3 regions of the Methylobacterium sp. 77 genome follow, and region 3 is predicted to be linked to each of the others. Evidence: predicted binding sites of a transcription regulator. Region 3 holds the regulator's gene; each other region holds the start of a gene.

Region 1 (10,334 bases), 1.8 Mb from region 3:
CGAGCCCGGGCACGGCGCAACTCGCTGCCGGTTTCGTCACCTACGGACCCGCGACCTCCCTGGTGATCACCCTGGGCTTCGGCACGCAGATCTACACGCTCGACAGGGCCGAGCGCGTCTTCCGCCTTACCAGCCCTCGAGTCGAGGTGGTGGCCACGGCCAAGGAATACGCCATCAACGCGTCCAATGCCCGACACTGGGACACGCCCGTGAAGGCCTATATCGAGGATTGCCTCGCCGGTTCGGATGGTCCGCTGGACAAGGACTTCAACATGCGCTGGCTCGGTTCGCTGGTGGCCGACGCACAGCGGGTCCTCATGCGCGGCGGCGTGTTCCTGTATCCCGGCGATAATCGGAAAGGCTACGCGCAAGGGCGGCTGCGGCTGCTCTACGAGGCTGCGCCCATCGCGATGTTGATGGAGCAGGCCGGTGCCGCCGCCACCGACGGCGCCGCCCGCATCCTCGATATCAGCGCCACGGGCATTCACGAGCGCGTGCCCCTCGTCTTCGGATCGACCGAAGAGGTGGCCAGCGTCGCCAAATATTACGGCGGCCGCAATCCCGCCGCCGGCCGCTCGCCCCTGTTCGGCCAGCGCGGCCTGATGCGCGGCTGATCGGGCACAGGCTGAAACCGGTCGGGCATCGTTCATGTCGGCGCGTCACCCCATCATCTCGGTTACCGGCTCGTCCGGTGCCGGCACGACGTCCGTGCGCAACACGTTCGAGCAGATCTTCCGCCGCGAAGATGTGAGCGCGGTCTATATCGAGGGCGACGCGTTTCACGCCCTCGATCGCAATGCCATGCGCATGGCGATGGCGGAGGAGCCGACGCTCAGCCATTTCGCACCCCGCGCCAACCTCCTGCCCGAACTGGAGGAGGTGTTCCGCACCTATGGCGAATCCGGTGTCGGGCGGACGCGGCACTACGTCCACGATGCCGCCGATGCGCAGGCTTATGCGGCCGAGCCGGGCACCTTCACCGCCTGGGAGGACTTCCCGCCGGGCTCGGACCTGTTGTTCTACGAGGGCCTTCACGGCTGCGTCGTCGACGACAATGTCGACATGGCCCGCTATGCCGACCTCAAGATCGGCGTCGTGCCGGTGATCAACCTCGAATGGATCCAGAAGCTGCACCGGGACCGGTCGTTTCGCGGTTATTCCACCGAGGCCGTCACCGACGTGATCCTGCGGCGGATGCCGGATTACGTGCAGACGATCTGCCCGCAATTCACCTGGACCGATATCAACTTCCAGCGCGTGCCCACGGTGGACACCTCCAACCCCTTCATTGCCCGCTGGATTCCCACCGCCGACGAATCGATGGTGGTGATCCGCTTCAAGGACCCGAAGGGCATCGATTTCTCCTACCTGATCTCGATGATCCAGGGCTCCTTCATGAGCCGCGCGAACTCCATCGTGATTCCCGGCGGCAAGCTCGATATCGCGATGCAGCTCATCCTGACGCCGATCATCATGCAGCTGGTGGAGCGCAAGCGCCGGCTCGCGTGAGCGAGACGGAAGTCCGGGTTCCGGCGCACGGCCCGGACGGGCAAACCTGTAACGAGATATCCTGGATGACGACGCGCATGACCGGCCCCATCATCTCCCCGTCGATCCTCTCGGCCGATTTCGCCAATCTGGGCGCTGAGGTGCGCGCGATATCCGAGGCGGGGGCGGACTGGATCCATCTCGACGTGATGGACGGGCATTTCGTCCCCAACATCACTTTCGGTCCCGACGTGGTGAAGGCCCTGCGGCCGCACAGCGCCAAGGTGTTCGACGTGCACCTGATGATCGCGCCCGCCGACCCCTATCTCGCGGCCTTCGCCGAGGCGGGGGCGGATGCGATCTCGGTTCATGTGGAGGCCGGCCCGCATATTCACCGCTCGCTCCAGACCATCCTGAACCTCGGCAAGCGCGCCGGCATCGCCCTCAACCCCGGCACGCCGGCCAGCGCCATCGAGCCGTTGATCGACATGGTCGATCTCGTCCTGGTGATGACGGTGAATCCCGGCTTCGGCGGCCAGAGCTTCATCCCCTCGACGCTGGAGACCATCGCCCGGATCAAGGCGATGAGTGCCGGCCGCGACATCGACATCGAGGTGGATGGCGGCATCACGCCCGAGAATGTGGGCTTGGCCGCCGCCGCCGGAGCCAACGCATTCGTGGCGGGGAGCGCCGTGTTCAAGGGTGGACCGTCCGGATATGCCGAGCGCATCGCCGCGATCCGAGCGGGCGCCGGCGGCACCGTCGCATGCTGAAGGCGCTGATCTTCGACGTCGACGGGACGCTGGCCGAGACCGAGGACCTGCACCGGCAGGGGTTCAACCGCGCCTTCGCCGAGATGGGGCTCAACTGGCACTGGTCGCCGGAGCTTTACGCCGATCTCCTCACCGTGATGGGCGGCAAGGAGCGGCTCGCGCATTACGTGCGGACCGAGCATGGCGAGCCGGATGCGGAGCGGCGCGCGCAGATGGGCGAGATCCACGACCGCAAGACCCGAATCTACGGCGATCTCGTCACGCAGGGGGCGCTCGAACTCAGGCCCGGCATCGCCCGTCTCATCGCGGAGGCCAGGAGTTCCGGTCTGCGTCTCGCGGTGGCCAGCACCACCAGCCGGCCCAACGTCGATACCCTCATCGCCGTCAACTTCCCCGATGGCAGCCCGTTCGACGTCATCGCCTGCGGTGACGAGGCCGAGCGCAAGAAGCCGCATCCGGACGTGTTCCTCCTCGCTCTGGCGCGCCTCGGCGTGAGCCCGAGCGAGGCCGTCGCGTTCGAGGATTCGGCCGCCGGCATCCGCTCGGCGCTCGATGCCGGATTGCCCGTCATCGCGACGCGCAGCCGCTATACCGGCGGCCAGAGCCTGGACGGCGCATTCTCGGCTTTGTCCGATCTCGGCGAGCCGGGAGCGCCGCACGGCCATCTCGCCGGGCTGACATGGCCGGGCGGTCTCGTCACCGTGGCGGCGCTGACGGCCTGGCACGACCGGATGACGGGCTGACCCCTTTCGCCGGTCGGGGAAACAGCGTCGAGCCGGCGACGATCCCGAGGCAGGCGGTGAGCGCCAGCCGCCACCAGGGCCGTCCGGGGTCGTCATGTCCCGTGCCTGCCATCGCGTCGGTCCCTTTCGAGGCCGGAAAAACCTCGCTCCGTCAACGCCGGGGCCTCCCGTGCGTTGCCTCCATGAGCGGACCCGGCCTATAACCCGGCCCCATCCCGCTGCGGCGACGCATGCGCGCACTTCCGCTTCACCTCCGACACGACCCAAGGTCACGCCATGGCCGGCCATTCCCAGTTCAAGAACATCATGCACCGCAAGGGCCGCGTCGACGCGGTCCGCTCCAAGCTCTTCGGCAAGCTCGCCCGCGAGATCACGGTGGCGGCCAAGCTCGGCATGCCCGACCCGGCGATGAACGCGCGTCTCCGCGCCGCCATCATCGCGGCGCGGGCCGAGAACGTGCCCAAGGACAATATCGAGCGCGCCATCAAGAAGGCCTCCGGCGCCGACGCGGAGAGCTACGACGAGATCCGCTACGAGGGCTACGGCCCCGGCGGCGCCGCCCTCATCGTCGAGGCGCAGACCGACAACCGCAACCGCACCGCCTCGGACGTGCGCTCGGCCTTCACCAAATCCGGCGGCAGCCTCGCCGAGACCGGCGCCGTCGCCTTCCTATTCGACCATGTCGGCATCGTCGCGTTCGACGCCTCCGTGGCCGATGCCGACACCATGCTGGAAGCGGCGATCGAGGCCGGCGCCGACGACGTGCGTTCCTCCGAGGACGGCCACGAAGTCACCTGCGCCCAGGATTCCTACGGCGAGGTCTCCAAGGCCCTGGAGGCCCGCTTCGGCGAGCCGCGCCGCACCGCCCTGGTGTGGAAGGCCCAGAACACGATCGACGTCGACGACGAGACCGGCGAGAAGCTGATCCGCCTCGTCGAGGTCATCGAGGACCAGGACGACGTCCAGAACGTCTACGTCAACTTCGCCCTCTCCGACGCGCTGATGGCCAAGCTCGAAGGCTGAGCGGCCCGTGACCCTCCTCCTTCCGGGGGGAGGGCGACCTCGCGCGGCCCAGTCTCCGGCTCGCCGTGACCCTGGCTGCCACACAGCTTCACCCCCGCGCGCGACAGCGCCGGGGGCATGGCCCAAGAGAAGCCCAAACAAGAAAAGCCCCAAGAGGGGACGCGGGACGCCGCGGAACCCATTGAGCGCTTGATGTGAGTGCCGGTCCCCCGGCGTCCCGAGGCTCCGGCGTTCCCGCCGGGGCCTTTTTTGCATCACGGTGTCTCCGACGGGTCTCGCGCTGGCGCTAGTCGTGACGGGTCTCCTGGCCCCGTTCATCTCCGAGCGAACCTTCGTCGCACGCCATCTCGTAGTGGATGGCGACGCAGCTGTCCTCCACCGAGCCCAGTGCAGGGTCGGCGCCGGGGCATTTACCTCCCGGACACCGCCCGGACCGAGCCCGCGGTCTGGCGAGTCGCCGCCCGGGGCGATGGTGACCGACACCACCGACGCGGGCACCGCCCCACCACCCCTCCGGCCCACCCGGTCGGTCACCGGACAGGCCCCCTTCACTGGGCGGCAGGTGTGGGGATATAGACATGAAATAGGAATTTTGTCAAAATAATTGTCGTGTGTCGATGGAGGAAGCGGCGGCGTTGCGGCGCGTGGCGTATGGTCGTGCAGGAGGCGTCATGGGGCGGTATGAGACGGTCCGATTCCCTGCGTCAAACGAAAAGCCGGAGACTCAGGCGCCGATTACCGAAGCTTGCGTCTGACGTGGATCGTATCGGATGACGAACAGGGGGCTCGCAGACAGCAGCACGACATGGCTTGTGAAGATCTGGCGTTCGAACTTCGATGAGCTCGTGGTCCAAGCAATTTTCGAAAGGCGCATCGCAAAAACCGACACGGTCACTGACCGGCGCGGGAGTGAGCTGATCGGTCTGGCTCTCCAACTCGCTCGGCGCAAGTTCGATTGCTGGCGCCCGTATGCCCACAGGTAGATGTCGGTCGCAGTGCCAAAGTATAAACGTTGGAATATGCCACTCGCGAAAGATGACGAAGGGGCGGTCTAGATTGGCTTTGCCGTCGGCCGACAGGATGACAATGCCGGCCGCCGCGTCGAGGTCATCGAGGATCAGGACGACGTCCGGAACGTCTCCATCGACCTCGCCCTGGCGGGCGGGCCGATGGACAATCTCCGGGACCGAGCGCCACGGAGATGCGCCGGGTCAGGCCGCCTTGACGGTGTCGAGGAAGCGGTTGACCTCGGCGCCGAGCTGATCGGCGTGCTCTGCGAGAGCCGATGCCGAGGCGAAGACGTCCGCCGCCGCCGTGCCGGTCTCCCCGGCCGAGCCGACGACGCTCCCGACGGTGTCCTTAATCGCGCAGGTGCTCGTGGCGGCGTGCGCCACGTTGCGGATGATCTCCTGCGTCGCCATACCCTGCTGGTCCACCGCCGTCGCGATGGCGGCCGCCGCGCTGCTCATGGTGCGGATGCGCGCGGCGATGCTGTCGATGGCGGCGACAGCCTCGCCGGTCGAGTCCTGGATCGCGCTGATCTGCTGAACGATCTGCTCGGTGGCCCGGGCCGTCTGGTTGGCGAGTTCCTTGACTTCCGCCGCGACCACCGCGAAGCCGCGTCCGGCCTCGCCCGCGCGGGCCGCCTCGATGGTCGCGTTGAGCGCCAGCAGGTTGGTCTGGCCCGCGATGCCGGTAATCATTCCGACGACATCGCCGATCTGGGCAGCGCCTGCGCTCAGCGCCTGGACCAGCCGGCCCGTCTCGTCGGCCTGCCCGACCGCGCTCTGTGCCATCCGGGCCGAATCCTCCACCTGCCGGCCGATCTCCTGGACCGAGGCGCCGAGTTCCTCGGCAGCGGCTGCCACCAGCGAGACATTGGCGGCGGCGCCCTCCGCCGCGCTCGCCACGGACCGCGCCACGGCGCTCGCCTGCCCCGACGTGCTGTCCGCCGCGTCCACCATCGCGCGGGCAGTGTCCTGCATCGTCCCGGCGGCCTGCGTGACCTGGCCGAGGATGCCGCTCACCGTCGATTCGAAATATTCGGCGGTCTGCTGCATCGCGGCCCGGCGCTGGGCCTCGGCGCCGGCCCGCGCCAGGGTCGTCTCCGTCTCCAATTCCTGCATGCGCGCGATCTGCATCCGGACCTCCTGCTCGGAGGCTGCCTGGGCCGTGAAGGCCGTCACGATGGTGTTCGCCAGCCAGGCCAGCACGCCGGTCTCCAGGATCAGGATGACCGCGTGCAGCACCACCCGCCCCAGATCCGAGCCGGCGACCTCCCCCGGGAAGACCAGGACCGGCATCGCGAAATCGAGGGCGAGGTGATGGACGGCGGTGGCGCCCGCGCAGGCGATCAGGACGCGCCAGTCGCACCAGGTCACGATCAGGGCCATGCAGGCGAAGAAGTACATGTGCATGTCGATCTGCCAGGCATGTCCGGCGAAGACCGAGACCAGGATGGCCGCCATGCCGATCAGCGCCAGGCTGCTGGCGAGGCGGGTCGCCAGTCCGGTGCGCGACCGCAACCATGTCAGCGTGCTGAGCCCCGCCAGGAACGCCGCGGCAAGGACAGGGGCCATCGGGGCGTTCCCGCTGTACCATGCGCCGAGGGCGATGACCGGGAGATGCAGCCAGAGAAAGGCGATCAGGAACCGGCTGAAGCTCTGCCGGAGGGTCTCGAGATTCGTCATCGGGATCGGAGTCTTTCAGATGCGATTGGCTTGGATGGCGGGGGCTCGGGAAGTGGGAGCGCAGCCGCGCGCTTCGCCGGCAGCGACGACGAGCCATGCGCCTGAGGCGTAGAGGCGGGCGACGAGATCCGGCGGGCCGTCGGTGGCCACGATAATGTTGGTCCATCCGCCCATGCGCAGGATCGACCCGCCGGCCCGAGCGACGAGCGCGACCATGTCGTGACCGGGCGGACCGAGGACCGCTACCGTCCGGGAGGCGGGCAGCGCCAGAAGGCCGAGCGGAACCAATGCGGCCGTGAGCGCGGCCAGTCCCGCCACGAATCCGGCGACACGTCTGTTGAGGGGGCGTCGAGAGCCAGTGAGGGGCACGGGTAATTCAATCCGACTTCAGCCTATGCTTGGGGATTAGGCTGATAGGAGCTAAAAATTCCTTACGTATTTGCATTTATCGAAAAGATCGGCCGGTGTCTTAAGATGAAATATTGCAACTTCTGGGTTTACATTTGATGATTTCAAATATCACTGCAGATATCAAATATGTTTTGTCGACTTTCGATCTGAATTCGATTGGACGTCGCGTCACTCGGGCAGAGTGGATCTAACTAACCGTCGAAGCGCAGACCGGTGGTCCGGCGCAGGGGCTACCATCGAGATCGGTCCCGAGGCGTCGGCGTCCGGAGCGTGTCTTGCCGGTTCCTTGCGGGTGTCTCGCGTGTGGCTTGCTGGCCTTCCGGCGCATGCCTTGGCACAGGACTTCGTTCACGCTATGTCCCGTATGCTGAGATCGGCGCGGTGCTCGCGCCCGGAGCCGTCCGATCCATGAGCGCGCCTGTTATGGTCCTGCCCGCATGACCCCCATCCGCATCCTCGGCATCGATCCCGGCCTTCGCCGCACCGGCTGGGGGCTGATCTCCGTCGTCGGGACCAAGCTGACCTATGTCGATTGCGGGGTGGTGACCTCGGATGGGGATCTGCCGCTGGCCCTGCGCCTGCGGGAATTGCACGAGGGCATCACCCGCGTGGTGTCGGGGTTCGGCCCGGATGAGGTCGCCGTGGAGGAGACCTTCGTCAACAAGGATGCGCAGGCGACGCTGAAGCTCGGCCATGCCCGCGCCATCGCGCTTCTGGTGCCGGCGCTGGCGGGCCTGCCCGTCTCCGAATACGCCGCCAACCTCGTCAAGAAGACCGTCTGCGGCTCGGGCCATGCGGAGAAGGTGCAGATCCAGGCGATGGTGAAGTTCCTGATGCCGAAGGCCGAGTTCAAGACGGCGGATGCCGCCGATGCGCTGGCCATCGCCGTCACCCATGCCAACCATCGCGGGGCGCATGCGCTGAAGAAGCTGCACGCCCCCGTCGCCGGGGTGAGCGGGCTCGCCGCCGCCCGGATCGCGGCGGCCCTGGCGAAGGGGTGAGGGCGTGCCTCCCCCCGCGCCGCGTGCCGGGAGAGGGGAGCCGGATTCGGGAAGACGATCCCGGAGAGAAGACGATCCCGGAGAAGAGGGGCTACTGCGCCTTGAACTCGCCCTCCAGGCGCAGGCTCACCTCGTCGCCCACGGCGGGGAGGAAGGCGGAGACGCCGAAATCCGAGCGCTTGATCACGGTGCGGCCGTCGAACCCGACGGTGTAGCGCTTGTCGATCGGGTTGATGCCGGCCTGGTTGAAAGTGGCGTCGAAGGCCACGGGCTTGGTCACGCCCTTCAGGGTGAGGGTGCCGGAGATGCGGGCCGTGGTCGGGCTCGTGGGCTCCACCAGGGTGGCGGTGAAGGTCGCGGTGGGGAAGGTCGCGGTGTCGAAGAAATCCGGGCCCTGGAGGTGCCGGTTCAGGGCGTCGTTCAGGCCGTTGATGCTGGCCATGCCGATGGTGACGGACAGGCGGCTCCGCGCCGGGGCTTTCGGATCGAGATCGGCCTTGGCCGCGACATCGGTGATCTGGCCGTAATAGGTCGAGTAGCCGAGATGGCTCACCGACCAGGTGATCTTGCCGTGGGCCGGATCGAGCACGTAGGCGCCGGCCCGGACCTGGGTCGGATCGCTCGACGGGCCGCCATCCGGTGGTGTCTCCTGCGCCTGGGCGCAGGTGGAGGCCAGAAGCAGGAGGGCGAGGAGGCGCGTGCGCGTCATGCGGTCTCTTTCTCGAATGGCGGGTCGGACAGGCGGGCCGGTCCCTGATAAGACCCGCCCTCTGATGACGAGATGATGCATGATCGGCAAGCTGAAGGGTGTGGTGGATTCCTACGGAGAGGATTTCGTGATCCTCGACGTGCAGGGCGTCGGCTACGTGGTGCATTGCTCGGCCCGCACCCTGCAGCGGATGCCGGCCGTGGGCGAGGCGGCCTCCCTCGCGATCGAGACCTATGTCCGCGAGGACATGATCCGGCTCTACGGCTTCCGGTCGGATGCCGAGCGCGAGTGGTTCCGCCTGTTGCAGACGGTGCAGGGGGTGGGCTCAAAGGTCGCGCTCGGCCTGCTCTCCGTGCTCGAGCCCGAAGCGCTCGCCACCGCCATCGCGCTCGGTGACAAGACCGCCATCGCCCGCGCGCCCGGCGTCGGCCCGCGCCTCGCCGCCCGCCTCACCGCCGAATTGAAGGACAAGGCGCCGGCCTTCGCCCCCATCGATCCCGCCGTGCTCGCCCTCTCCGGCGCGGTGGAAGACCGCACCGCGCCCCAACCCGCCGCCGACGCGATCTCCGCCCTGGTCAATCTCGGCTACGCCCCGGTCCAGGCCTCCGCCGCCATCGCTGCGGCCATGAAGGGCGCCGGGGAGGGGGCCGAGGCGAAGACCCTGATCCGCCTGGGCCTGCGCGAACTCGCCCGCTGAGCCGCGCCCGCCCGGCTTGCGCAATTCTCCCATGGCAGTTAAGTTGTTGAGAACGCAGTAGATTTTAAAAGTTCTAAAGAGGCACGCAAGTCGATGGTCGCAACGGGAAATCTGCCTCGCGCACGATTCTCTCGATGCCGATCGATCTGCTCCGCCCCGTCCAGCGAGCTGTCATGATCGTCTGTTCCTGTAACGTGTTGTCCGACGGTGCCGTCCGCGATTGCCTGAAGGGCGGGCCCGATTGCCCGCGTACCCCGGCGCAGGTCCATGCCTGCCTCGGTTGCAGTCCGAAATGCGGCCGTTGTGCCCGCACGATCCGCTCGATCATGCAGGCGGCGCTGCAGGGCGCCCTCGAAAATGCCGTTGCGGAGGCAGGCCATGCGTGCGAGGCGGGTTGCGCGAGCGGCTGTAGTTTGGTCAAGTTCCAAACTGCGGAGGAGGGGATCGCCGCCTGAGGGCCTGTGCGAGGCCCCACGCTCCCCTTCGGCTGATCGATAGCCTTACGGGAGTGTGTTTGATGAAGGGTGATGTGAAGGTCGTCGAGTACCTCAACCGAGGGCTCCGTAGCGAGCTGACGGCCGTGAGCCAGTACTGGCTCCATTTCCGCATGCTGAACGATTGGGGCTACATCGATCTCGCCAAGTTCTGGCGCAAGGAATCGATCGAGGAGATGAACCACGCCGACCGGTTCGTCGACCGGATCCTGTTCCTCGACGGGTTCCCGAACCTGCAGGAACTCGACCCGCTGCGGATCGGCCAGAATGTCGAGGAGATCATCGCCTGCGATCTCGCCGCCGAG
Region 2 (10,334 bases), 1.5 Mb from region 3:
CTCGGCCGCCACCATTATCACCTGAAGGACCTGCTCTCGAAAGAGCCGGCGAGCGAGGCTGGAGCGGCATGAGCACCCTCACCCTGCGCCAGGAGCCGCCGGAGCGGCTCGATTTCCTTCACGTGACGCCACTGTCGCTGAGCGGGCTGACAGAAGCCGAAGCGAGCAATCTCCCGGTCGGCACCAGCCGTCGCGGGCTGACGCTCGGCGATTGTTTTTCGGTGTCGCTCGACGGCTCCGACAGCCTGACCATCGAGGGCGGCTCATCCCGGCTCGACCAGGTCGGCGCGTCGCTCAGTGGCGGCACGATCCGCGTGCTCGGCGATGTCGGCCAGCGCCTCGGCGCCGGCATGGCGTCGGGCTCCATCACGGTGACGGGATCGGCGGGTCCCTATGCCGGGTCCGGAGCCAAGGGCGGCACGATCACGATCGAAGGCGATGCCGGGGATCACGCTGGCGGGGCGGTTTACGCCGCTAAGGCCGGGCTCGACGGCGCCACTCTGGTGATCCGCGGATCGGCCGGCGATTTTCTCGGCGACCGCATGCGGCGCGGCATGATCCTGGTCGGTGCCGCCGGCGCCCATGCCGGATCGCGGATGATCGCGGGCACGATCGCGGCCCTCTCCGTGGGCGACCATCCGGGCTACGGCATGCGGCGCGGCACGATCCTCGCCGGTGGGCACGGCGCCCTGAGCCCGAGTTTCGTCGAGACCGGAACCCACGACCTCGTGTTCCTACGGCTTCTCGCCCGCTCTCTGCGCGCATTGAGCCCAGCCCATGCCGATCTCGCAACCGGCGCGCTCAAGCGTTATTCGGGCGATCTCGCCACCCTCGGAAAGGGTGAGCTATGGGTCTCGGCCGGCTGATCGGGAGCCGGTCCCGTCACCGACGGATCGCCTCCGTCGGTGACGAAGACACGTCGCTCACGCCGTCGCATTCGTGACGATCAGCGCAGCCTGAGGTCCATGTTTCCGGCGGGGGATGGGCGCGGGACGATGCCGGACGACCGGCGGCTTCCGGCGATCGACCCCGTGGTCGCCGGGTCTTCGGCCAGTCTCGCCAATTGGGCGGATGTCGTCGATCCGGGCAGCGCCTTCGAGAGATAGAAACTCGCGCCGAATCCGACCGCCGTCAGGATGAGGGACACCTTGATCGCCCATGGCAGCAAGGTCGGCGCGGCGAGCCGGCTTTCTTCCAACGGCTCCGGCTTGGAGGAAGCGAACGGCCGGATCATGAAAATCGATGCATCGACAGGGATGTCCGTAGGGCTTCGCCACTGCTGAATGCCGTCTGCGACCGCTTGCGATACAAGATCGCCGGTTACGGTTAATTCCGCCTTACTGCGCCTGCGTGCCAGGGCACGATCCTGCGCCTGCACCGTCTCTGCCAAGGGCGAACGAGCGCCACTGACAGCGACCGCCGTGATAAAAATCCGGTCCTAACCCGCGTTCTGCAGAATTGTTCCGCTTAGACAGTCATTCTTGCAAATGGAGATGGGACGTCGTGGCAACGGATCTGGCTCGTCACGCAATTGTGTCCGGAAAGAGCCTGACGTGCGCCAGAACACACCGGCGGCCGCTCAATCCTCACCTGGACCTAACCTTTACCGTTCATTGACGGTGAGCCTTGTATTCGGTGAATGTTGTTGCAGGAATGCGACAGACCTCACCTCCGTCCGAGCCTACAAGCCACCCAGGCTCAATGCCCATCAGGACCCGAAACACAATGAAAAGACTGCTTCTCGCTACGACCGTCCTCGCCGGCCTGACCAGCGTCGCTTCGGCCGCCGATCTTCCGCGCCGCGCTGCCCCGCCGATCTTCGTGCCGGTGCCGGTGTTCACCTGGACGGGCGCTTACTTCGGTATCAACGCCGGCTACGGCTTCGATGCCGGCAGCAACAGCGACCGCTACAACCTGCCCACCGGCTCCGTGCTGAACTCGGGCGGCACCAACGGCGTGCTCGTCTCGAACAACAACAACAGCCTCGAAGGCTTCACCGGCGGTGGCCAGGTCGGCTACAACTACCAGTTCACCCCGGGTTCGGGTGTGGTCGTCGGTATCGAAGCTGACGCCCAGTACACCGACTTCGGCAACAAGTCGCGCGCCGGCACCTACACCTTCACCGGCACCCCCGGCGCCGCCTTCTCGGCTCCCGCCGCCACGGCTCTCCTGCCGGGCAACGAGATGAACTTCTTCGGCACCGTTCGCGGCCGTATCGGTTACGCCTTCGACCGCACCCTCGTGTACGGCACCGGCGGCTTCGCCTACGGCGACGGCGGTTCGGGCAGCAGCGATTTCCGCACCGGCTACGCTGCCGGCGGTGGTATCGAATACGCTCTCCCCACCGACTCGTTCTTCAACTTCTTCAAGTCCTCGGCCGTCACCCTGAAGGTCGAAGGCCTGTACGTGAACCTCGAGCAGGACGGCCGCGGCGCCCGTTCGGTGTTCAACCCCGCCACCAACGTCATCGCGCTCAGCCCCTCGGCTCGCGAGACCGAGTTCGCCGTCGTCCGCGCCGGCCTGAACTACAAGTTCGGCTCGTACTAGGCCGATCCGACCCGGCGATCGCGCGCTCCTTCGGGACCCGCGCGACCGTCGGGATGGTGCAAACGAAAAGCCCGGCCGAAAGGCCGGGCTTTTTTTCGTCGCGAACTAGGAGCGATCGGCTCCGTCCGGTCCCGTCGCATCGGCGGTGTCGAAAACGACGTCTGGACGCGTTCGCGCGGAGCGGGGATCGGCGCTCCGGTTCAGATGTCGAGGGCCGCTCCATCGGCGAAGGCGGCCCGTTCGGAGATGAAGGCGAAGCGCGCTTCGGGCTTGTTGCCCATCAGGCGCTCCACGGCGTCGCCGGTGGAATCCCGTGCCTCGTCGAGGACCGCGACGCGCAGGAGCGTGCGCTTCTTCGGGTCCATCGTGGTCTCCTTCAACTGCGCCGGCATCATCTCGCCCAGCCCCTTGAAGCGGCTGATCTCGACCTTGCCGCCCTTGAACGTGGTCTTGATGACCCGCTCCTTGTCGGCGTCGTCGCGGGCATAGACCGTCTTGGCGCCGTGGGTCAGCCGGTAGAGCGGCGGGATGGCGAGGTAGAGATGCCCCTTGTCGATCAGCTTGGGCATCTGCCGGTAGAAGAAGGTGATCAGCAGCGAGGCGATATGGGCGCCGTCCACATCCGCGTCGGTCATGATGATGACCTTCTCGTAGCGCAGATCCTCACCCTTGTAGCTGTTGCCCGTGCCGCAACCCAGCGCCTGGGTCAGATCGGAAATGAGCTGGTTGGCGCCCATCTTGTCCCGGCTCGCCGAGGCGACGTTGAGGATCTTTCCACGCAGCGGAAGAATGGCCTGGCTGGCGCGATCGCGCGCCTGCTTGGCCGATCCGCCGGCGGAATCGCCCTCGACGATGAAGATCTCGGAGCCTGCCGTTCCGGCCTTGGAACAGTCGGCGAGCTTGCCCGGAAGCCGCAGCTTGCGCGTGGCGGACTTGCGCGCGACCTCTTTCTCCTGGCGCCGGCGGACCCGCTCCTCGGCCCGGTCGATCACCCAGTCGAGGAGCTTGTTGGCCTGGGCCGGGGAGGCGGCGAGCCAATGGTCGAACGCGTCGCGGATCGCCGTCTCGACGATGCGCGACGCTTCCACCGTGGCGAGCTTGTCCTTGGTCTGGCCCTGGAATTCCGGCTCGCGGATGAAGACCGAGAGCATCGAGGCGCAGGTGGCCATGACGTCGTCGGTGGTGACGGAGGTCATGCGCTTGGCTTGGCCGACGCGCTCGGCATGTTCGCGCAAGGCCCGCAGTAGAGCGACGCGCAGGCCGCTCTCGTGGGTGCCGCCCTCGGCGGTGGGAATGGTGTTGCAGTAGGAGTGCGAGACCCCGTCCTCCACCACCATCCAGGCGACGGCCCATTCGAGGGAGCCGTGCCCGCCGGTTTTCGTGATCTTGCCCGAGAAGACCGCGTCCGTGACGAGTTCCTTGCCCTCAAGATCACGGGCGAGATAGTCGCGCAGGCCGCCGGGGAAGCGGTGCACGGTCTCGGCCGGCACGTCGGTCATGCCCTCGATCAGGGACGGCGCGCAGCGCCAGCGAATTTCGACACCGCCGAACAGGTAGGCCTTGGAACGGGCCATCTTGAACAGCCGGCGCGGATCGAACTTCAGTGCCCCGAAGATTTCCGAATCGGGATGGAAGCGCACCCGCGTGCCGCGCCGGTTCTGCACCCGGCCGACCTCCACGAGTGGCCCCTGCGCATGGCCGCGTGAAAAGGTCTGGCGGTAGAGCATCTGGCCGCGGGCGACCTCGACTTCGAGGATGTCCGAAAGGGCGTTGACCACCGAGATGCCGACGCCATGCAGGCCGCCCGATGTCTCGTAGACCTTCGAGTCGAACTTGCCGCCCGCATGGAGGGTGGTCATGATGACTTCGAGGGCGGATTTGCCGGGGAATTTCGGGTGCGGGTCCACCGGGATGCCGCGCCCGTTATCGGTGATCACGAGGTGACCGGTCGCTTCCAGTTCCACCTCGATGTAGCTGGCATGGCCCGCCACCGCCTCATCCATCGAGTTGTCGACCACCTCGGCGAAGAGATGGTGCAGGGCGCGTTCGTCGGTGCCGCCGATATACATGCCCGGCCGCCGCCGGACCGGCTCGAGGCCTTCCAGCACCTCGATCGACGAGGCATCGTAGCCGGCCTCGGCGGATTCGACGGGGAGCTTGTCGAGGGGGGCGCGGGTGGCGGAAGACGCTTTCGCGCCCCGCACGGGCGCCTGACCACCTGCGAACAGGTCGCTCGGCCGGCCGCCGGCTGGGGCCGCAACGGCCTGGCGTGAGGTCTCGCGCTGTGTCATCGATCAACCATACAGGAACGAAACGGAAACGTGAAGCGTCGCCGCCCTCGCGGACCGCGTCCTCCCCGTGTTCCTGCACAGCTTGCGCCGATTCCGTTAACGCTGTGTCGTCGGGGTATCGGAGTCGCCTCCGCCCCTCAGGTCCCGACCCGTCCGCCCCCGCGCTTGGTGATGGCGACGATGGCGGGACGGGGCGGCATCGATTCGTCGAAATCCGGCCAGCGGGTGGAGGGGGCCTCGAAGGTGGCGGGCAAGGCTTTCGGATCCTCCTCGTCGGCCTCGCCGGGATGCTGGACGGCGACGAAGAACGTGGTGTCGTCGGGACTGAAATAGGGGCCGCACATCTCGGCGCCGTTCGGCACCCGGAAGAAGTGCTTGGCCGTACCCCGCCCCGGCCCTTGCGTCTCGATCGCCCAGATGCCGTCATTCCGGCCCGTCTTCGAGGGCGAATTCCCGTCGGTGGCGACCCAGAGGCGGCCCTGGCCGTCGATCGAGCAATTGTCCGGCATGCCGAACCAACCGTCCTTCGTCGTCGCCGAGGAGAAGGTGGCGCCGACCGCGGCGATGGAGGGATCGCCGCACCTGACCAGGATCTCCCAGCCGAAGCCCAGGGCCGCGTGGTCCCCATCATCCGGTGTCAGTTCGACGATGTGGCCGAAGCGGTTGTCGGGGCGCGGGTTGGCGGCGTTCACATCGTCCGCTTTACGCTTCACGTTGTTGGTGAGCATGACGTAGACCTTGCCGGTCTTCGGGTTGGCCTCGACATCCTCCGGCCGGTCCATCTTGGTGGCACCGAGGAGGTCGGCGGCGCGACGAGCCTCGATGACGACGTCCGCCTGGGAGCCGAACCCGTTCGCCGGCGTCAATGGGCCTCGCCCGAAGACCAGGGGCATCCACGCGCCGCGCCCATCCGCATCGAACCTCGCCACATGCAGCGTGCCGGAATCGAGGATGTCTCGGTTGGCGCTCCGGTCGGCGACGTTCACCGCCGCATCCGTCACGAACTTGTAAACGTAGTCGAAGCGCTCGTCGTCGCCCTGGTAGACGACGTAAGCCCCGCCCTTCGCGACGATGCCGGCGGCACCCTCGTGCTTGAACCGGCCCATCGCCGTGCGTTTCGTTGGGACGGAGGCCGGATCGAACGGGTCGATCTCCACCACCCAGCCGAAGCGGTTGGGCTCGTTCGGCTCCTTGGAGAGGTCGAAGCGCTCGTGGAAGCGACCCCAGGCATAGGCGTTGCCGGGCAGGCCGAGGCGTTTGTGGTTGCGCGCCTCGGCCGAATCCTCGGCGAGAACACCGGAGAAGTAGTAGTTGATGTTTTCCTCGCAGGTGAGCCACGTCCCCCAGGGCGTGGTGCCGCCGGCGCAGTTGTTGATCATCCCCTTCACCGCCCGGCCCGACGGATCGGCCGACGTCTTCAGCCGGTCGGAGCCTGCGGCGGGGCCTGACAAGGCCATCGGCGTCTCGGCGGTGATGCGGCGGGCGTATCGGGAATCCGGCATCACGGCCCATTTGCCGTCCGTGCGTTTCACCTCGATCACCGAACCGCCATGGGCGGCCATCTCGATGTCGACGAGGTCGCGGTTCATGCCCTTGAAGGCGACGGTCTTGATGTCCTGGCGGCCGAGGCCGGGGAACATCAGCTCTTCATTGGTGTATTCGTGGTTGACCACGAGAAGGCCGTGCGCGGCCGGGTCGTCGGCGCCGGGCATCGGGAAGTAGCCGACGAAGTCGTTGTTGTAGCCGAATTGCCGGGCCTGTGCGGCCGCCGACTGGTTCCGTGGATCGAAGGCGGGCGCGCCGGGCAGGACCGGATCGCCCCAGCGGATCAGGATGTCGGCATCGTGCCCGTCGGCGACGTGGTGATGCACATCGGAGCCCGCTTCGATCTCCGTGAACGGAAACGCCGGCGCCTCCGTCCGAGCCGTCGCGGCCGGGCTGGCGGCGAGTGCCCGAGGCGTCACCACCGCCGCGATGGCGCCGACCCCGAGGAGGCCTCGCAACAGGTCGCGCCGGTCGAACCGGGCAGCGACCACGTCCCCGAAAGTGGCGTTGCGGCTGGTATTGGAGCCGGCATCCTCGCCGTCTTCAGCGGCCTGCGAACGGGTGCGCAGCGGCTCGGTCATCGTCAACTCGTTCTCCGTGGAAGCGGTCGAGGAAGCGTAGGGCGCGGACATGGCGGGTGGATGACGCCAGCAGTCCGGAACCAATCATGATCATGTGCGTTTTCACACCCAATAAGGATGCGATTGGGAGATCGACATGGCGCCGTCCGCAGCTCTGAGCATGGTGCGTCACGACGATCTGATCCGCGCGTCCCAGGCCGCGGGCCATGCCTTTTCCCTGATCGACGATGGCCAGGATGACGGCCCGGCCGCATCGTCCAGGTTGATTACCCTCTCGGCCATCTCGCTCGCTGGGTTCGTCGCAAGCTGCGGAATGTTCCTCGTCTTCGTGTGAGGCTACCCATCACGCCGCGTCGGCGCTTCTGTCCGGCAGTCCGTTCCGGACGGGTCGCCGACATTGATTCCTCCTCGTTCTCCTGAGGTTGGCCCCAGAATTCAGCGACGCTAGGCCCGTTGCTGGTCAAGGGGTCGCGGAGAAAGTTCACGATTCAATAGGGCCATACCCTGCGGCCCATCCGCGTGTACCAGCGCATCGCATGGCGTAGCCCGGCGTCGGGATGGAACAACACCCGCGCCATGGCGCGCGGGCGCGCCTGGACCGCCACCTCGATCAGCTTGAACCACAACAACACCCGCCATGGCGCCATGTGCCGGGTCGCCAGGACCTGATGCTTGTAGTCCCAGCGACGGCGATCGGTCTGGATCACCCTCCGTTCGGCGGCGAGGCCGAAATACGGCGTCCAGCGGTGGGGCGTCACGTAGAGCATCTGGATCTGGTCGGGATCGTAGGAAAGGAGCTGGCGCAGGCCGCGCCAATAATCCCGATCGGTCTCCTCCTCGAACCCGACGACCCAGGTCGCCATGGAGAGAATGCCGTGCTGCCGCAGAAGGCGGATCGCCTCGCGGTCCGTGGTGGTGGTGCCGCCTTTCTTGATGCGGGCGAGCGTCGCCTCGTCGGTGCTTTCCAGTCCGAGGAGGAAGCGCGCCCAGCCGGCTCGTTTGTAGAGGTGCAGGATGTCGGCATCGCGCACGATGTCGTCGGCTCGGGTCGAACCGACCAGGATGAGGCCGACATCCTCCGCGATCAGCGCTTCGAGGAAGATCCGCCACGCCTTCTTCGAGACGGTGGGGTTCTCGTCGGCGAAATTGATGACCCGCACGCCGTGCTCGCGGTGAAGCCGGGCGAGTTCCTTGGCGAAACGCTCGGGGTCGCGGTGTCGCCAGCGGGTCCAGAAGCCGCGCTGGCCGCAATAATTGCAGAGATGCGGGCAGCCGCGGGAGAATTGCACGACGACCGCCCGTAATCCGCCCCAGTAGCTGTAGCGGGCGTGGTCGATCAGCTCCCAGCCGACGCGGTAGGCGTCGAGGTCGCGGATCACGGGGGCGGCTTGAGTGGCATGAGGCCCGTCGCCGCTGCGAAAGGCGATGCCTGGCACGGCCGCGAGGGGGCTTCGTGTAGAGAGGGCGGCCATCAGCCGACGCGCCGTCTCCTCGCCCTCCCCGCGCACGATGGCGGTGACGTAGGGTTCGTCGTGGAGAATCTCGCGCCAATGATAGGTCGGGAACACCCCACCGTAGATGATGGCGAGACCCGGTCGCGCTCTCGCCAGGCGCGAGGCGATGTCGGTGATGACTGGATGGCCCGAGGTCGAGCCGGAATGCCCGAACAGCACGGCATCGGGGCGGAGGGCCAGAGCCTCCGCGACGAGCGCGCCCGGTTCCATGGGGCCGAACTCGCCATCGATCAGGTGCACCTCGTGTCCATCGTCGATGAGCGGGCCGCCGACGGCGAGAAGTCCCAGCGGCGGCAGATGGTCGTCGGGAATCCGGCTGCCGATGGCCGGGTGGGGCACGTTGACGAGGACGATGCGCATGGCTTTCCCTCCCGTGTCACCAGTGATTCAGGCGGCGGCTGACGTGGCGCCGAGCCCCCCGAAGCGGCGGTCGCGGCGCTGGAAGGCGGCGCGCGCCTCGGCGAGGTCGGCGGCGTCGAAATCCGGCCAGTGCCGCTCGGTGAAGTGGAGTTCGGCATAGGCGCTCTCCCAGAGCAGGAAGTCCGAGAGGCGCTGCTCGCCGCTGGTGCGGATCACGAGGTCGACGTCGGGCACGCATGCGTCGCCCGTCACCAGGGCCGAGAAGGCCTCGCGGCCGATGTCTTTCCTGCCGGCGCCGGCGAGCGCGGCGGCGAGAATGGCGTCGCGGGCGGAGTAGTCGATGGCGACCCGCAGGTGCAGCGCCCTCCCCGTCACTGTGGCGGCTTCCACGCGGGCGATGTCGGCGGCCAGGCCCTCCGGCAGGCGGTCGCGCCGGCCGATCACGCTGAGGCGCACGCCGTTCTCGATCAGGCGGGCAATCTCGTTACGCAGGTAGAGGCGGAGTAGCCCCATCAGCGCGGAGACCTCCGTTTCCGGTCGCTTCCAGTTGTCGCAGGAGAAGGCGTAGAGGGTGAGGGTCCCGACTCCCTGTTTCGGCGCCGCCTCCACGACCCGGCGGATCGCCTCGACGCCGGCCTTGTGACCGAGCGCGCGCGGAAGGCCGCGTGCGGTCGCCCAGCGCCCGTTGCCATCCATGATGATCCCGATGTGCAAGCCGGGCGTGCGTTCACTTTGCATTACAAAGCTCCTTGGCAAAAAAAGACGGTTCTCGGGCGTCAGGCCGGACGGGCGACGAGGGGGAGACCGGCGGTCTCGGCGGCTTTGGCCGCGTCCCGCACCACCTGTTCGAGGATGGCGAGATAATCGAGAAAGCGCTGCCGTCCGGCCGGCGTCAGATGGCAGGTGGTCAGCGGGCGGGCGCTTCCAAGACCGTTGGCGAGCCCGGTGCCATGGCCTTTGCGGATATCGACGAGGCCCGCTTCCTGCAGCACCTGAAGATGGCGGCTGAGGTTGCCGTCGGTGAGACCGCAGAGCTGCTTGAGGTCGCCGAAGGCGAGGCCCTTGGGCGCCGCCATCAGCGAGGTGAGGAGGCCGAGGCGGGCCTTCTCGTGGATCACACGGTCGAGGCCGTCATAGGCGAAGGGTGCGTCAGACATCGTTCTCCTCCCGGGCACGGTAGAGGATCACGGCCATGAGGAGCTGGCCGATGGCGAAGGGCAGGCCCATGGTCCAAGGCGAGAGGGCGTGGTCGGCACTTGCCAGCATCAGAACGGCGAGGCCGGCCACCATGTACCAGGCGCCGGGAAGCGCGACGCCCCTGGGCAGCGATCGAACCGAGGCGAAGAGCCCCAGGCTCACCAGCACCTGCCACAGGCCGGGCAGCATCCAGAGGTTCTCCGGTGAGACCCGCACCAGCACCAGGGCGAGGAGCGCGCCGGCCGCTCCCGCCGGCAGGAACTGCTCCGCCGCGTTGATGATCATCGTATCGGCCAGGC
Region 3 (10,334 bases):
GCCGAGGCCGAACTCGCGGGCCATCCCGCCGACGACGCGTCGCTCGCCGCCGAGATCGCGCCGTGCTTCGTCGAGAGCGATGACGGGCGGCGCACGGACGTGATCTGCCTCGCCTGCACCCATTATCCGCTGCTGCTGCCCCGCTTTCAGCGTCTCGCCCCGTGGCAGGTGACCTGGATCGACCCCGCGCCTGCCATCGCCCGACGGGTGACGCAGCTTCTCGGACCCTCCCGGCGCAACCCGCTCGACGACGTCCCCCCCGGCCTCACCGCCTTCACCAGCGGCGCCGGTGTGACGCCGTCCCTGCGTCGCTCCCTCGACGCGCGCGGCGTCGGCGACGTCGCGGTGGAGGCGATGCCGCTCGTGCTGCAATAGATCCATTGCCGTCTCGGCATTGACCTGCGGGCATCTCTCGCCTATGCACCGCGACAGTTACGGGGCTCCGAGAGGGGCCCCGCAGCTTTTTCAAGCGCACCCGTGAGCGGCAATGTCCGCTCTGTCGTTCCACTTCGGCCCCCGGCCGGTTCGGAAAGAGGAGGGCGCGTTCCTCGACCAATCTCACTCGCTGAGAGGAACCGCGATGTCAAAACGTATTCAGGCGAAGCACAAGCTCGATCGCCGTATGGGCCAGAACATCTGGGGCCGCCCGAAGAGCCCCGTCAATCGCCGCGAATACGGCCCCGGCCAGCATGGCCAGCGCCGCAAGGGCAAGATGTCCGACTTCGGCACGCAGCTGCGCGCCAAGCAGAAGCTCAAGGGCTACTACGCCAACATCACCGAGAAGCAGTTCCGCCGTTACTACGCCGAGGCGATCCGTCTCCGCGGCGATTCGAGCGAGAACCTCGTCGGCCTGCTGGAGCGTCGCCTCGACGCGGTCGTGTATCGCGCCAAGTTCGTGCCGACCCCCTTCGCTGCCCGTCAGTTCGTGAACCATGGCCACGTCAAGGTGAACGGTCGCCGCGTGAACATCGCCAGCTTCCTCGTGAAGCCGGGCGACGTGATCGAGGTGAAGGATTCCTCGAAGCAGCTCGAGATCGTCGTCGTCGCTTCGCAGCTGCCCGAGCGCGACGTGCCCGACTACATCGAGGTGGATCACGCCAAGATGACGGCTCGCGTCACCCGCGTGCCGAGCCTCAGCGAGGTTCCCTACCCGGTCCAGATGGAACCGAACCTCGTCATCGAATTCTATTCGCGCTGATCCCTCCGGGGCATCGCCGAGACGAGAAAGGCCGCCCGAGAGGGCGGCCTTTTTTGTTGGGAGCGACGACCCGGATCGTCTGCCGACGTTTCAAGCATCTGGCGTGCGTATCTCCCTGCCGGGGGGAGGGGGCGGACGGACAGCCGCTTGTCCCGACGGGTCGCACCCTCTCCCGCCAAGGGGAGAGGGTCGCTCACGGCGTCAGCCGCGATTGCCGATGGGCACGTAGTCGCGCTTGTCCGGCCCGATATAGAGTTGGCGCGGGCGGCCGATCTTCTGCGAGGGATCCTCGATCATCTCGGCCCATTGGGCGATCCAGCCGACGGTGCGAGCGAGCGCGAACAGCACCGTGAACATCGAGGTCGGGAAGCCCATCGCCTTGAGGGTGATGCCCGAATAGAAATCGATGTTCGGGTAGAGTTTCTTCTCGATGAAATACTCGTCCTTGAGGGCGATCTGCTCGAGCTGTACCGCGACTTCGAGCAGCGGATCGTCCTTGATGCCGAGCTGCGCGAGAACCTCATGCGTGGTCTTCTGCATGATGCGGGCGCGCGGATCGTAGTTCTTATAGACGCGGTGGCCGAAGCCCATGAGACGGAACGGGTCGTTCTTGTCCTTGGCCTTGGCGACGTATTTCGCCACGTTTTCCGGCGTGCCGATCTCTTCCAGCATCTTCAGCGCCGCCTCGTTGGCGCCGCCATGCGCGGGCCCCCACAGACAGGCGATGCCGGCGGCGACGCAAGCGAAGGGGTTGGCGCCCGACGAGCCGGCGAGACGCACGGTGGAGGTCGAGGCGTTCTGTTCATGGTCGGCATGCAGGATGAAGATCCGGTCCAGCGCACGCGCGTAGATCGGGTTGACCACGAACTCCTCGCACGGCACCGCGAAGCACATCCGCAGGAAGTTCGATGTGTAGTCGAGGTCGTTCTTAGGGTACACGAACGGCTGGCCGATGGAATACTTGTAGGCCATCGCGGCCAGCGTCGGCATCTTGGCGATCATGCGCAAGCTGGCGATCATCCGCTGCTTGTCGTCCGAGATGTCGGTCGAGTCGTGATAGAAGGCCGACAGCGCGCCGACGCAGGCGACCATGATCGCCATCGGGTGGGCGTCGCGGCGGAACCCCTGGAAGAAGCGGTTCATCTGGTCGTGCACCATGGTGTGGCGCGTGACCCGGTAGTCGAAATCCGCCTTCTGGGCGGGGGTCGGCAATTCGCCGAACAGCATCAGGTAGCAGGTCTCGAGGAAGTCGCCCTGCTCGGCGATCTGGTCGATCGGGTAGCCGCGATAGAGCAGGATGCCGGCGTCGCCGTCGATATAGGTGATCTTCGATTCGCAGGACGCGGTAGAGGTGAAGCCCGGATCGAAGGTGAACATGCCGGTCTTGGCGTGGAGCTTGCCGATGTCGATGACGTCAGGTCCGATCGTGCCGGTCTTGATCGGCAGATCGACTTGGTTGTCGCCCACGGAGATCGTGCTGGAGGCGCTCATGGAGACATGGACCCTTTCTTGGCGGAAGGCAGACCTTGGCAGAGGGTAGCACCGGCCCGCGTGGTGAAAATCGCCACTTCGGCCCAGGGCGCACCGGCAGATTTATGCTGCAAGTGCTCACACATCTATCGCGTTAGCGGATCGGCCGACCGCCATCAACCGATGCCCCTCGCCACCGGCTGGCTCAAGCGAAAACCGGGCCGATCTGTCACCCGCCGCAGGATGACGATCAGCCCGCCGAGACCTGATCTCCGAGGCGGCCGAGACACTCGTCGCGACCGAGCACGGCCATGACGTCGAAGACCGGCGGGGACGTCGCGCGGCCGGTCAACGCGGCCCGCAGGGGCTGGGCGATCAGGCCGAGCTTGAGCGCGTTCTCCTCGGCGAAGCGGCGCACCGCACCCTCGGTGGAGGCCGCATTCCATTCCGGCAGATCGGCGAGGGCCGGCAGGATCGCGGCGAGACGCTGACGAGCCTCCTCGCTCAGGAGCGTCTTCGCCTTCTCGTCGAGGCCGAGGGGGCGCGAGGCGGTGAGGTAATAGGCGCTGTCGAGAAGCTCGACCAAAGTCTTGGCGCGCTCCTTCAGGCCGGGCATCGCCGCGCCGAGTTTCTCGCGCAGGTCGGGAGACAGGGCATGCGGCATTCCGCGATCGGCGGCGAGCACCGGCAGGATCGTCTCGATCGCATCGATCAGCACGGTATCGTCCGCACCACGGATATAGAGTCCGTTGAGGTTCTCGAGCTTCGCGAAGTCGAACCGGGCGGCGGAGCGGCCGATCGATGTCAGGTCGAACGCCGCGATCATCTCCTCCGTGGAGAAGACCTCCTGGTCGCCATGGCTCCAGCCGAGGCGGACGAGGTAGTTACGCAACGCCGCCGGCAAGTAGCCGAGATCGCGATAGGCGTCGACGCCGAGGGCACCGTGGCGCTTCGACAGCTTGGCGCCATCGGCGCCGTGGATCAGCGGGATATGCGCCATGATCGGCGCCGACCAGCCGAGCGCGTCGTAGATCTGGCGCTGGCGGGCGGCATTGGTAAGGTGGTCGTCGCCACGGATCACGTGGGTGACGCCCATGTCGTGGTCGTCGACGACGACGGCGAGCATATAGGTCGGATTGCCGTCCGAGCGCAGCAGGACGAGATCGTCGAGATCCTTGTTGGCCCAGGTGACGCGGCCCTGCACCTGGTCCTCGACCACCGTCTCCCCCTCCAGCGGGGCTCGCAGGCGGATCACGGGCTTCACCCCGGCCGGCGCCTCGGCGGGATCACGATCGCGCCAGCGGCCGTCGTAGCGCATGGGGCGACCCTCGGCGCGCGCGGCCTCCCGCATGGCGGTGAGCTCGTCCGGCGTGGCGTAGCAATGATAGGCGTTGCCCGAGGCGAGCAGGCTCTCGGCGATCTCCCGGTGCCGCGCCGCGCGGGCGAACTGGTAGACGACGTCGCCGTCCCATTCGAGGCCGAGCCAGCGCAGACCATCGAGGATCGCGTCGATGGCGCCCTGGGTCGAGCGCTCGCGGTCGGTATCCTCGATGCGAAGAAGCATACGGCCGCCGAAATGGCGGGCGTAGAGCCAGTTGAAGAGCGCCGTGCGCGCTCCCCCGATATGCAGGTACCCCGTGGGGGAGGGGGCGAAACGCGTGACGACGGGTGACGACATCGGGCGGCTAAACTTGTGCGTGAAGGTGGGGGGCGGATCGACCGGCCCGGATCGGCGCATGTAGCATGCGTTTGCGGTGACGTTAAGAAACCGTCTTGCCGATCCGGCGATCAGGTGACGATCCGGGGGGCAGCGAGGTGATCGCCGGCGCGACGATCCCCTCGCGTCGGTCGAACCTCGTCAATCTGAGGGAGGGCGCACCGGAGGATGGCGCAGGCCAGCGCGCGAGCGACGGGCGCCGCTATCGCCTCCTGGAGCCGGTGGCGATCGCCGTCGTTCCTGATCGAGACGGCGAAGGACTGGTGCCTCGACGGACTCCGCCAGGAATCCGAACAACGGCGGCTGTTCCCCTGGCTGGCTGTCGCGTTCGGCATCGGCATCCTCGTCTGCCTCACGGCGACGAGCGGGCAGCCGTCATTGGCGGCACCTCTCCTCGTCGCGTCGGTCCTCGCGGCCGCGATCCCCTTCCTCGGCGCCAGACCAATTGCCCTCGCTCTGGTGCTGGGGCTCGCCGCGTCTTTCTTCGGCTTCTCGGCCACGGTGCTGCGTCTGCAGCTCGTGGCGGCTCCGGTCCTCGCCCGGACCACCATCGCGCCCCTCACCGGCCTCGTGGAAGCCCTCGACGAGCGTGAGGTCGGCGCGCGCCTGATCGTCCTCGTGGAGAGTTTCGGCACTCTCCCGCCCGATCGCCGGCCGACCCGCGTCCGCGTCTCCTACAAGAAGGCATTGGCGCTGAAGCCGGGTGATTTCATCTCGGCGACCGCACGGCTGCTTCCCCCGCCCGAGGCAGCGCGGCCCGGCGGTTACGACTTCGCGCGCGACGCCTATTTTCGCGGGATCGGCGCCGTCGGCTCCCTCGTCGGCAAGATCGAGGTGAAGCCTCCTCCGACACCGCTCCCCTGGACCGTCTCCCTCGCGGCCGCGGTGGACGACGCGCGCAATGCCCTGACGCGGCGCATCACCGACGCCAATGGCGGTCAGGCCGGCGCGGTCGCCGCCGCCCTGGTGACCGGCAAGCGCGGCCTCATCAATGCGGAGACCAACGAGATCCTGCGCGCGGCCGGCATCTACCACGTGGTCTCGATCTCGGGGCTCCACATGGTGCTCGCCGCCGGCGTGGTGTTCTGGCTCGTGCGCGCGCTCCTCGCCCTCGTGCCCGGCCTGGCCTTGCGCTGGCCGATCAAGAAGATCGCCGCCGGCTTCGCCATGGTCGGCGTCACCGCCTATTGCGTCTTCTCGGGCTGGGACATCGCCGCCGAACGCTCACTGATCATGACCCTGGTGATGCTCGGCGCGATCCTGGTGGATCGCCCGGCCCTCAGCATGCGGAACCTCGCGCTCGCCGCATTGATCGCGCTGGCGCGCGAGCCGGACGGGCTTCTCGGTCCGAGCTTCCAGATGTCCTTCGGCGCGGTCGCCGGCCTCATCGCCTGCGCAGGGGCTCTCAACCGCGTGATGCCGCAACGAGAAGGAAGCGGCCCGTTCGGCCGCGCATTCCGCTTCGTCATCGTCGCGATCACCGGCACATTGGCGACGACCCTTGTCGCCCAGATCGCGACCGCTCCCTTCGCCACCTACCATTTCCAGACCGTCCAGCCCTTCGGCATCGTCGGCAATGCCCTGACCCTTCCCCTCGTCTCCCTCGCGGTGATGCCGGCCGCGGTCCTCGGCATCCTCGCCTATCCCTTCGCGCTCGATCAGCCGGTCTGGTGGCTGATGGGGCTCGCGGTGCGCGGGATGCTGACGATCTCCGGGTGGATCAGCGGGTTCGGCCACGCCACGCTCGTCGTCCCGGCCTTCGGCAGCGCGGCGCTGTGCCTGCTCGCCGTCGCCCTGCTGCTGCTGACGCTTCCCGTCTCGCGCCTGCGCTGGATCGGTCTCGCTCCGGCAGCTTTCGGCCTCCTGCTCGCCGCGACGCCGCAACGCTACGATCTCTACGTCGATCGCGAGGGGGCGGGTGCCGCATTGCGCGATCGGGACGGCCGCCTGACGATCCTCGGCAAGCCACCGGATTTCGTGCTGGAGCAATGGCTCAAGGCGGATGGTGATTCCCGCAAAGCCCGCGACGTGACCGCCTCGACGGCGAGCCGATGCGATGCCGTCGGCTGCACCATCTCCGTGGAGCCCGGTCGTGTCGTCGCCCTGGTCAAGGACAAACGGGCCTTCGCGGAGGATTGCGCGCGCGCCACCGTCATCATCGCCCGCCGGGACGCGCCGCCGGGCTGCCGGGCGAGCCTCGTCATCGACAGAGCGTTCCTGGCTGCGCGAGGGGCGACGGCTCTGCGCTTCGAGCCGGATGGCCCGGTCGCGACATCGGCCCGCGAACCCGGTTCCGCCCCGCCCTGGCGACAGGCCGTCGCGGACCCGCCCTCGACGCCCTCGACGATGTCAAAGCCGGTGGACCTTCCGAAACCTTCAATCCCATCCGAGGAGGACGAGAGCGAGCCGCCGGCGGATCCGCTCCCGGATCGGCTTCAGTAGCGACGCACCAGACTGACGAGGCGGCCCTGGATCTGAACGCGGTCGGGACCCAGAACCCGGGTTTCGTAGGCAGGGTTCGCGGCCTCCAGAGCGATAGAGGAACCGCGGCGACGCAGGCGCTTGAGCGTCGCTTCCTCGTCATCGATCAGGGCGACGACGATATCGCCGGTATTGGCGGTGTCCTGCTTCTTGATGACCACCAGATCGCCGTCGAGGATACCCGCCTCGATCATCGAATCGCCGCGGACCTCCAGGGCGTAATGCTCGCCGCCGGACAGAAAATCGGGTGACAGCGTCACCGAATGGCTCTGGTTCTGAATCGCCGAGATCGGTGTACCGGCCGCGATGCGACCCATGACCGGGATCGTGATCGCCCGTCCGCTCTCATCCTGCGCCTGCGCCATCGGCTGGCGCATCGGCGGCGCCGCCTTGGACCGGCCCCCTTCCACCACGCTCGGTGTGAAGCGGCGAACCTCGCCCGTCTGGACGGGACGTTGAGCGGGAGCGCTGGTCATGCTCTCCGGCAACCGGATCACCTCAATGGCCCTGGCCCGGTTCGGCAGCCGCCGCAGAAAGCCACGCTCTTCCAACGCCGTGATCAGCCGGTGGATGCCGGATTTCGACTTCAGATCGAGCGCGTCCTTCATCTCATCGAACGAAGGCGGAACGCCGCTCTCCTGCATCCGTTGCTGGATGAATTGGAGAAGTTCCAGCTGCTTACGCGTCAACATACTGATCACTCTTCCACTGAAGCCAACGGCCGCGGCTAACGCCCATCGAAACAAAACACGAACACGGTAGACGTTCCGCAAGTGTTCTGCAAGGGTTCCGTTAACTTAGCTTTGGGGCGGTGGTCGAAGGTGAGAGGTGGTCCGGGGAATCAGAACAGTCGATCGAGCGGAACTCCGGCCTGACAGCGGCCGAGATGGTCGTGGTTCGGGCGGCGGGGTGAGAGAGGAAGCATGCCAGATCCCTCCGGGCCGCCGAAGTGACGGTTACTCCGCCCAACTGGCTGAGCAGGTCAACGCGACCAAGTTAACCCGGCATGTTGCCGTCACTTCAATTCGGACCATAAAGAGGCTTCTCACGGGGGCTGCGGTGACAACCGCGCATTCCAATGATGGCTGGTTTTGGCCTATACGTCCCTGCACTGCCTGCCATAGGTCTCAGTGCCGCTCGGGCTTCCGCGATGTAAATGGCAGAAAGAGCCGGTAGCCAGCCGTTGCGGCCGGGTCGCGATCGTTAGAGCAGCCGAGGCCAATTCTGCCTACCTGTGGTCGCGCATGGACAAGCAGGCGATCTTGTGGACGGCGCCGTAAGAGACGGCAGCCATAACGTTGCATCTCTGCTGAGAGACGGGAGGTTTCCCTTGATAGAAGTGCGTTTCTAGCGACACCGTAAGAATCACGGCGTGAACACTGCTCGCGACCAGATACATCGTCTGGATCTTCACGTTGAGCTTAGTACTCACGTCCCGTCACTGCAGACAAACCCCTTCCCCGTCAAAATCAAACGGCCTCGAGATCGCCGCGTAACTGGGGCAGGGTCAGATGCGCGCTAGTAGATGGATTGCCAGTAGGGCAATAGTAGTCTCTCAGCGCCGTACCTGACGAACCTCAGCGCAAATCCGCCAAGCCTCAAGCGCTTTGCAGTGGAGGCTTCACGCTGATCCGAGCGATGCTTCGAACGATGGACAATACCGCGCGCTTATATTGATCGTCATCGATCGAAGCATAGGAACGCAGGATCTCAATAGCGCCCGGCTCGGCTAAGAAACGGAAGATCTCGATCTGCTCGTCAGGTTCTTGCTCGCCGAAAAGGGCGGAGACCGGGACTTTAAGCGTATCTGCTAATTGTTGCAGACGACTGCTACCGATGCGGTTCGTCCCCTTCTCATACTTTTGAATTTGTTGGAATGTGATGCCGACAGCGGTGCCCAAAGCCGTCTGTGACATCCCTCTAGCTTTGCGCAGTGCAGCAAGACGAGCGCCAACTTCTCGATCGATGTCAGAGGTGATTCGGAGAGCCACAACTAGCCTCTATCCACATAAATAAAAACTAACATAGATTACGGGCACAAGTTCAAAATCGAGAACATTTGTGATGAGACGCTGCCTCTGTTATTAGAAAACTTTTAGGCAATATGGAAGCGTCATTTGCATCAAAAGACGCTTTAATGAGCACGGATGTTGTTTTGATATGCTACCGCTGCGACATCCAGGACGTGCTATCCGCGAATGTTGCTCCAGCAATGCTCGGAGCATATCCGCGCATACATCAGCTTCGTTCTATTTTTGTTTTTGGCGACTTCATCGACGGAGTTGTTGACCTTTTCAGTATAATACGTGATCTGCCCAATGTATTCTTTTTGTAAGGCCGACCAGATGGCGTTCGTCTTTTTATAGGCCTCTTGAATTTTACGATCTGACGCCGCATCCGCCATGTTGCTCTACCCTCGACAAATTACTTCTGGATATTTTTAGACAAATATTGTTGCTAGTCTCAAAAAAGCGAGATCTCCATTCGATGGAATATTTGTGCATCGAAGACGACCGATTTGCTGAGTTAGGCGCTAGTCGATCGACATATTTGCCACAAACGACCGCATCTTATTAAAACCCATTCCGATAAGAGCGATCGAAATTATGACGGCTGCTCCGACCCAAGGTCCGAACATAAAAGCTAAGCCCGAGATTAGCCCTGCCAGATATATATATACTGTCATGTCTCTATCCCTTTTGAACGCTCATCTTTAATTGTCTACAGTCCCAGGCATTAAACGACACCGCGGTAACAGCTCGAAATCGCTAGAAACAAATCATCTCTCAAGATTTCAAAGCAATTCGCTCGACCTCTGACCTGACTTTCTCCCGCGTCTCTTCGGGCGAGGCGAACCAAAAGACGGACAAAATCAGACAAATGGCGCTGAAGGCATAGCCAAGAGATTGGACGACCCCCATCATGCTTAGAATGAGCGGAACAAAAGCTGAAGCGATAGATATATTCAAATTCCCGCTCATATAGAAAACAGAGCCAAATGCAATGGCTGCCATTATTATGGGTTTGGTTATATTATCCATTTTTCATGTTCCATGTGGGAAGATTTACTTCTCTCGCCAGGCTTTCGAGATTTGATCGGAGAGAGGCTTGATAAGATATGAGAGCACGGAGCGGTCCCCGAGTTGCATGAAGGATTCGACAGGCATTCCCGGAACGAGCTGAACTTTGCCCAGGCGACCGATCTGCTCTTCGGACAGGCGAATACGGGCCGTGTAGTAACTGACACCTGTCTTCGCATCCTGGGTCACATCAGCGGATAAGCGATTGACCTCGCCATCAATCTCCGGCGTCGTGCGCTGGTTGAAGGCAGGAAAGCGCAGAACGGCACGTTGGCCGACGCGAACGTTGTCGATGTCCTGCGGCTGGATCTTTACCTCGACGGTCAGCTTGTCGGCATCCGGGACGATCAGCATGGCGGGCTCCCGCGGATCGACGAGGCCGCCGATC

Evidence for each region. The regulator LexA, encoded in region 3, represses DNA repair genes until DNA is damaged. The targets are predictions, from matches to a motif close to TGTTCNNNNTGTGTTCNG.
Region 1: the regulator LexA is predicted to act here: its motif matches at 7,474-7,491, upstream of ruvC (crossover junction endodeoxyribonuclease RuvC).
Region 2: the regulator LexA is predicted to act here: its motif matches at 4,852-4,869, upstream of parE (DNA topoisomerase IV subunit B).

Annotation. Positions count from the first base shown of each region.
Region 1 is NZ_KB910516.1:4,342,510-4,352,843, forward strand. Features, by position in the region: gene A3OK_RS0120550 (class 1 fructose-bisphosphatase) at 1-614, shown strand, start outside; gene A3OK_RS0120555 (phosphoribulokinase) at 649-1,509, shown strand; gene rpe (ribulose-phosphate 3-epimerase) at 1,587-2,261, shown strand; gene A3OK_RS0120565 (HAD-IA family hydrolase) at 2,255-3,004, shown strand; gene A3OK_RS0120570 (YebC/PmpR family DNA-binding transcriptional regulator) at 3,281-4,027, shown strand; gene A3OK_RS0120580 (methyl-accepting chemotaxis protein) at 5,239-6,717, opposite strand; gene A3OK_RS23165 (hypothetical protein) at 6,733-7,035, opposite strand; gene ruvC (crossover junction endodeoxyribonuclease RuvC) at 7,566-8,129, shown strand; gene A3OK_RS0120595 (YceI family protein) at 8,221-8,838, opposite strand; gene ruvA (Holliday junction branch migration protein RuvA) at 8,918-9,535, shown strand; gene A3OK_RS0120605 ((2Fe-2S)-binding protein) at 9,709-9,990, shown strand; gene bfr (bacterioferritin) at 10,053-10,334, shown strand, end outside.
Region 2 is NZ_KB910516.1:1,033,100-1,043,433, reverse strand. Features, by position in the region: gene fhcD (formylmethanofuran--tetrahydromethanopterin N-formyltransferase) at 1-72, shown strand, start outside; gene A3OK_RS0104840 (formylmethanofuran dehydrogenase subunit C) at 69-866, shown strand; gene A3OK_RS23890 (hypothetical protein) at 947-1,390, opposite strand; gene A3OK_RS0104830 (porin family protein) at 1,726-2,547, shown strand; gene parE (DNA topoisomerase IV subunit B) at 2,748-4,838, opposite strand; gene A3OK_RS0104820 (PhoX family phosphatase) at 4,976-6,964, opposite strand; gene A3OK_RS0104815 (hypothetical protein) at 7,101-7,298, shown strand; partial or broken gene bchE (magnesium-protoporphyrin IX monomethyl ester anaerobic oxidative cyclase) at 7,231-8,838, opposite strand; gene A3OK_RS0104805 (di-trans,poly-cis-decaprenylcistransferase) at 8,866-9,576, opposite strand; gene A3OK_RS0104800 (transcriptional regulator) at 9,615-9,995, opposite strand; gene A3OK_RS0104795 (hypothetical protein) at 9,988-10,334, opposite strand, start outside.
Region 3 is NZ_KB910516.1:2,525,197-2,535,530, reverse strand. Features, by position in the region: gene murI (glutamate racemase) at 1-375, shown strand, start outside; gene rpsD (30S ribosomal protein S4) at 581-1,198, shown strand; gene gltA (citrate synthase) at 1,400-2,689, opposite strand; gene gltX (glutamate--tRNA ligase) at 2,919-4,346, opposite strand; gene A3OK_RS0111990 (ComEC/Rec2 family competence protein) at 4,554-6,827, shown strand; gene lexA (transcriptional repressor LexA) at 6,821-7,558, opposite strand; gene A3OK_RS0111975 (helix-turn-helix transcriptional regulator) at 8,465-8,857, opposite strand; gene A3OK_RS24010 (hypothetical protein) at 9,055-9,270, opposite strand; gene A3OK_RS24005 (hypothetical protein) at 9,653-9,907, opposite strand; gene A3OK_RS0111970 (HlyD family type I secretion periplasmic adaptor subunit) at 9,932-10,334, opposite strand, start outside.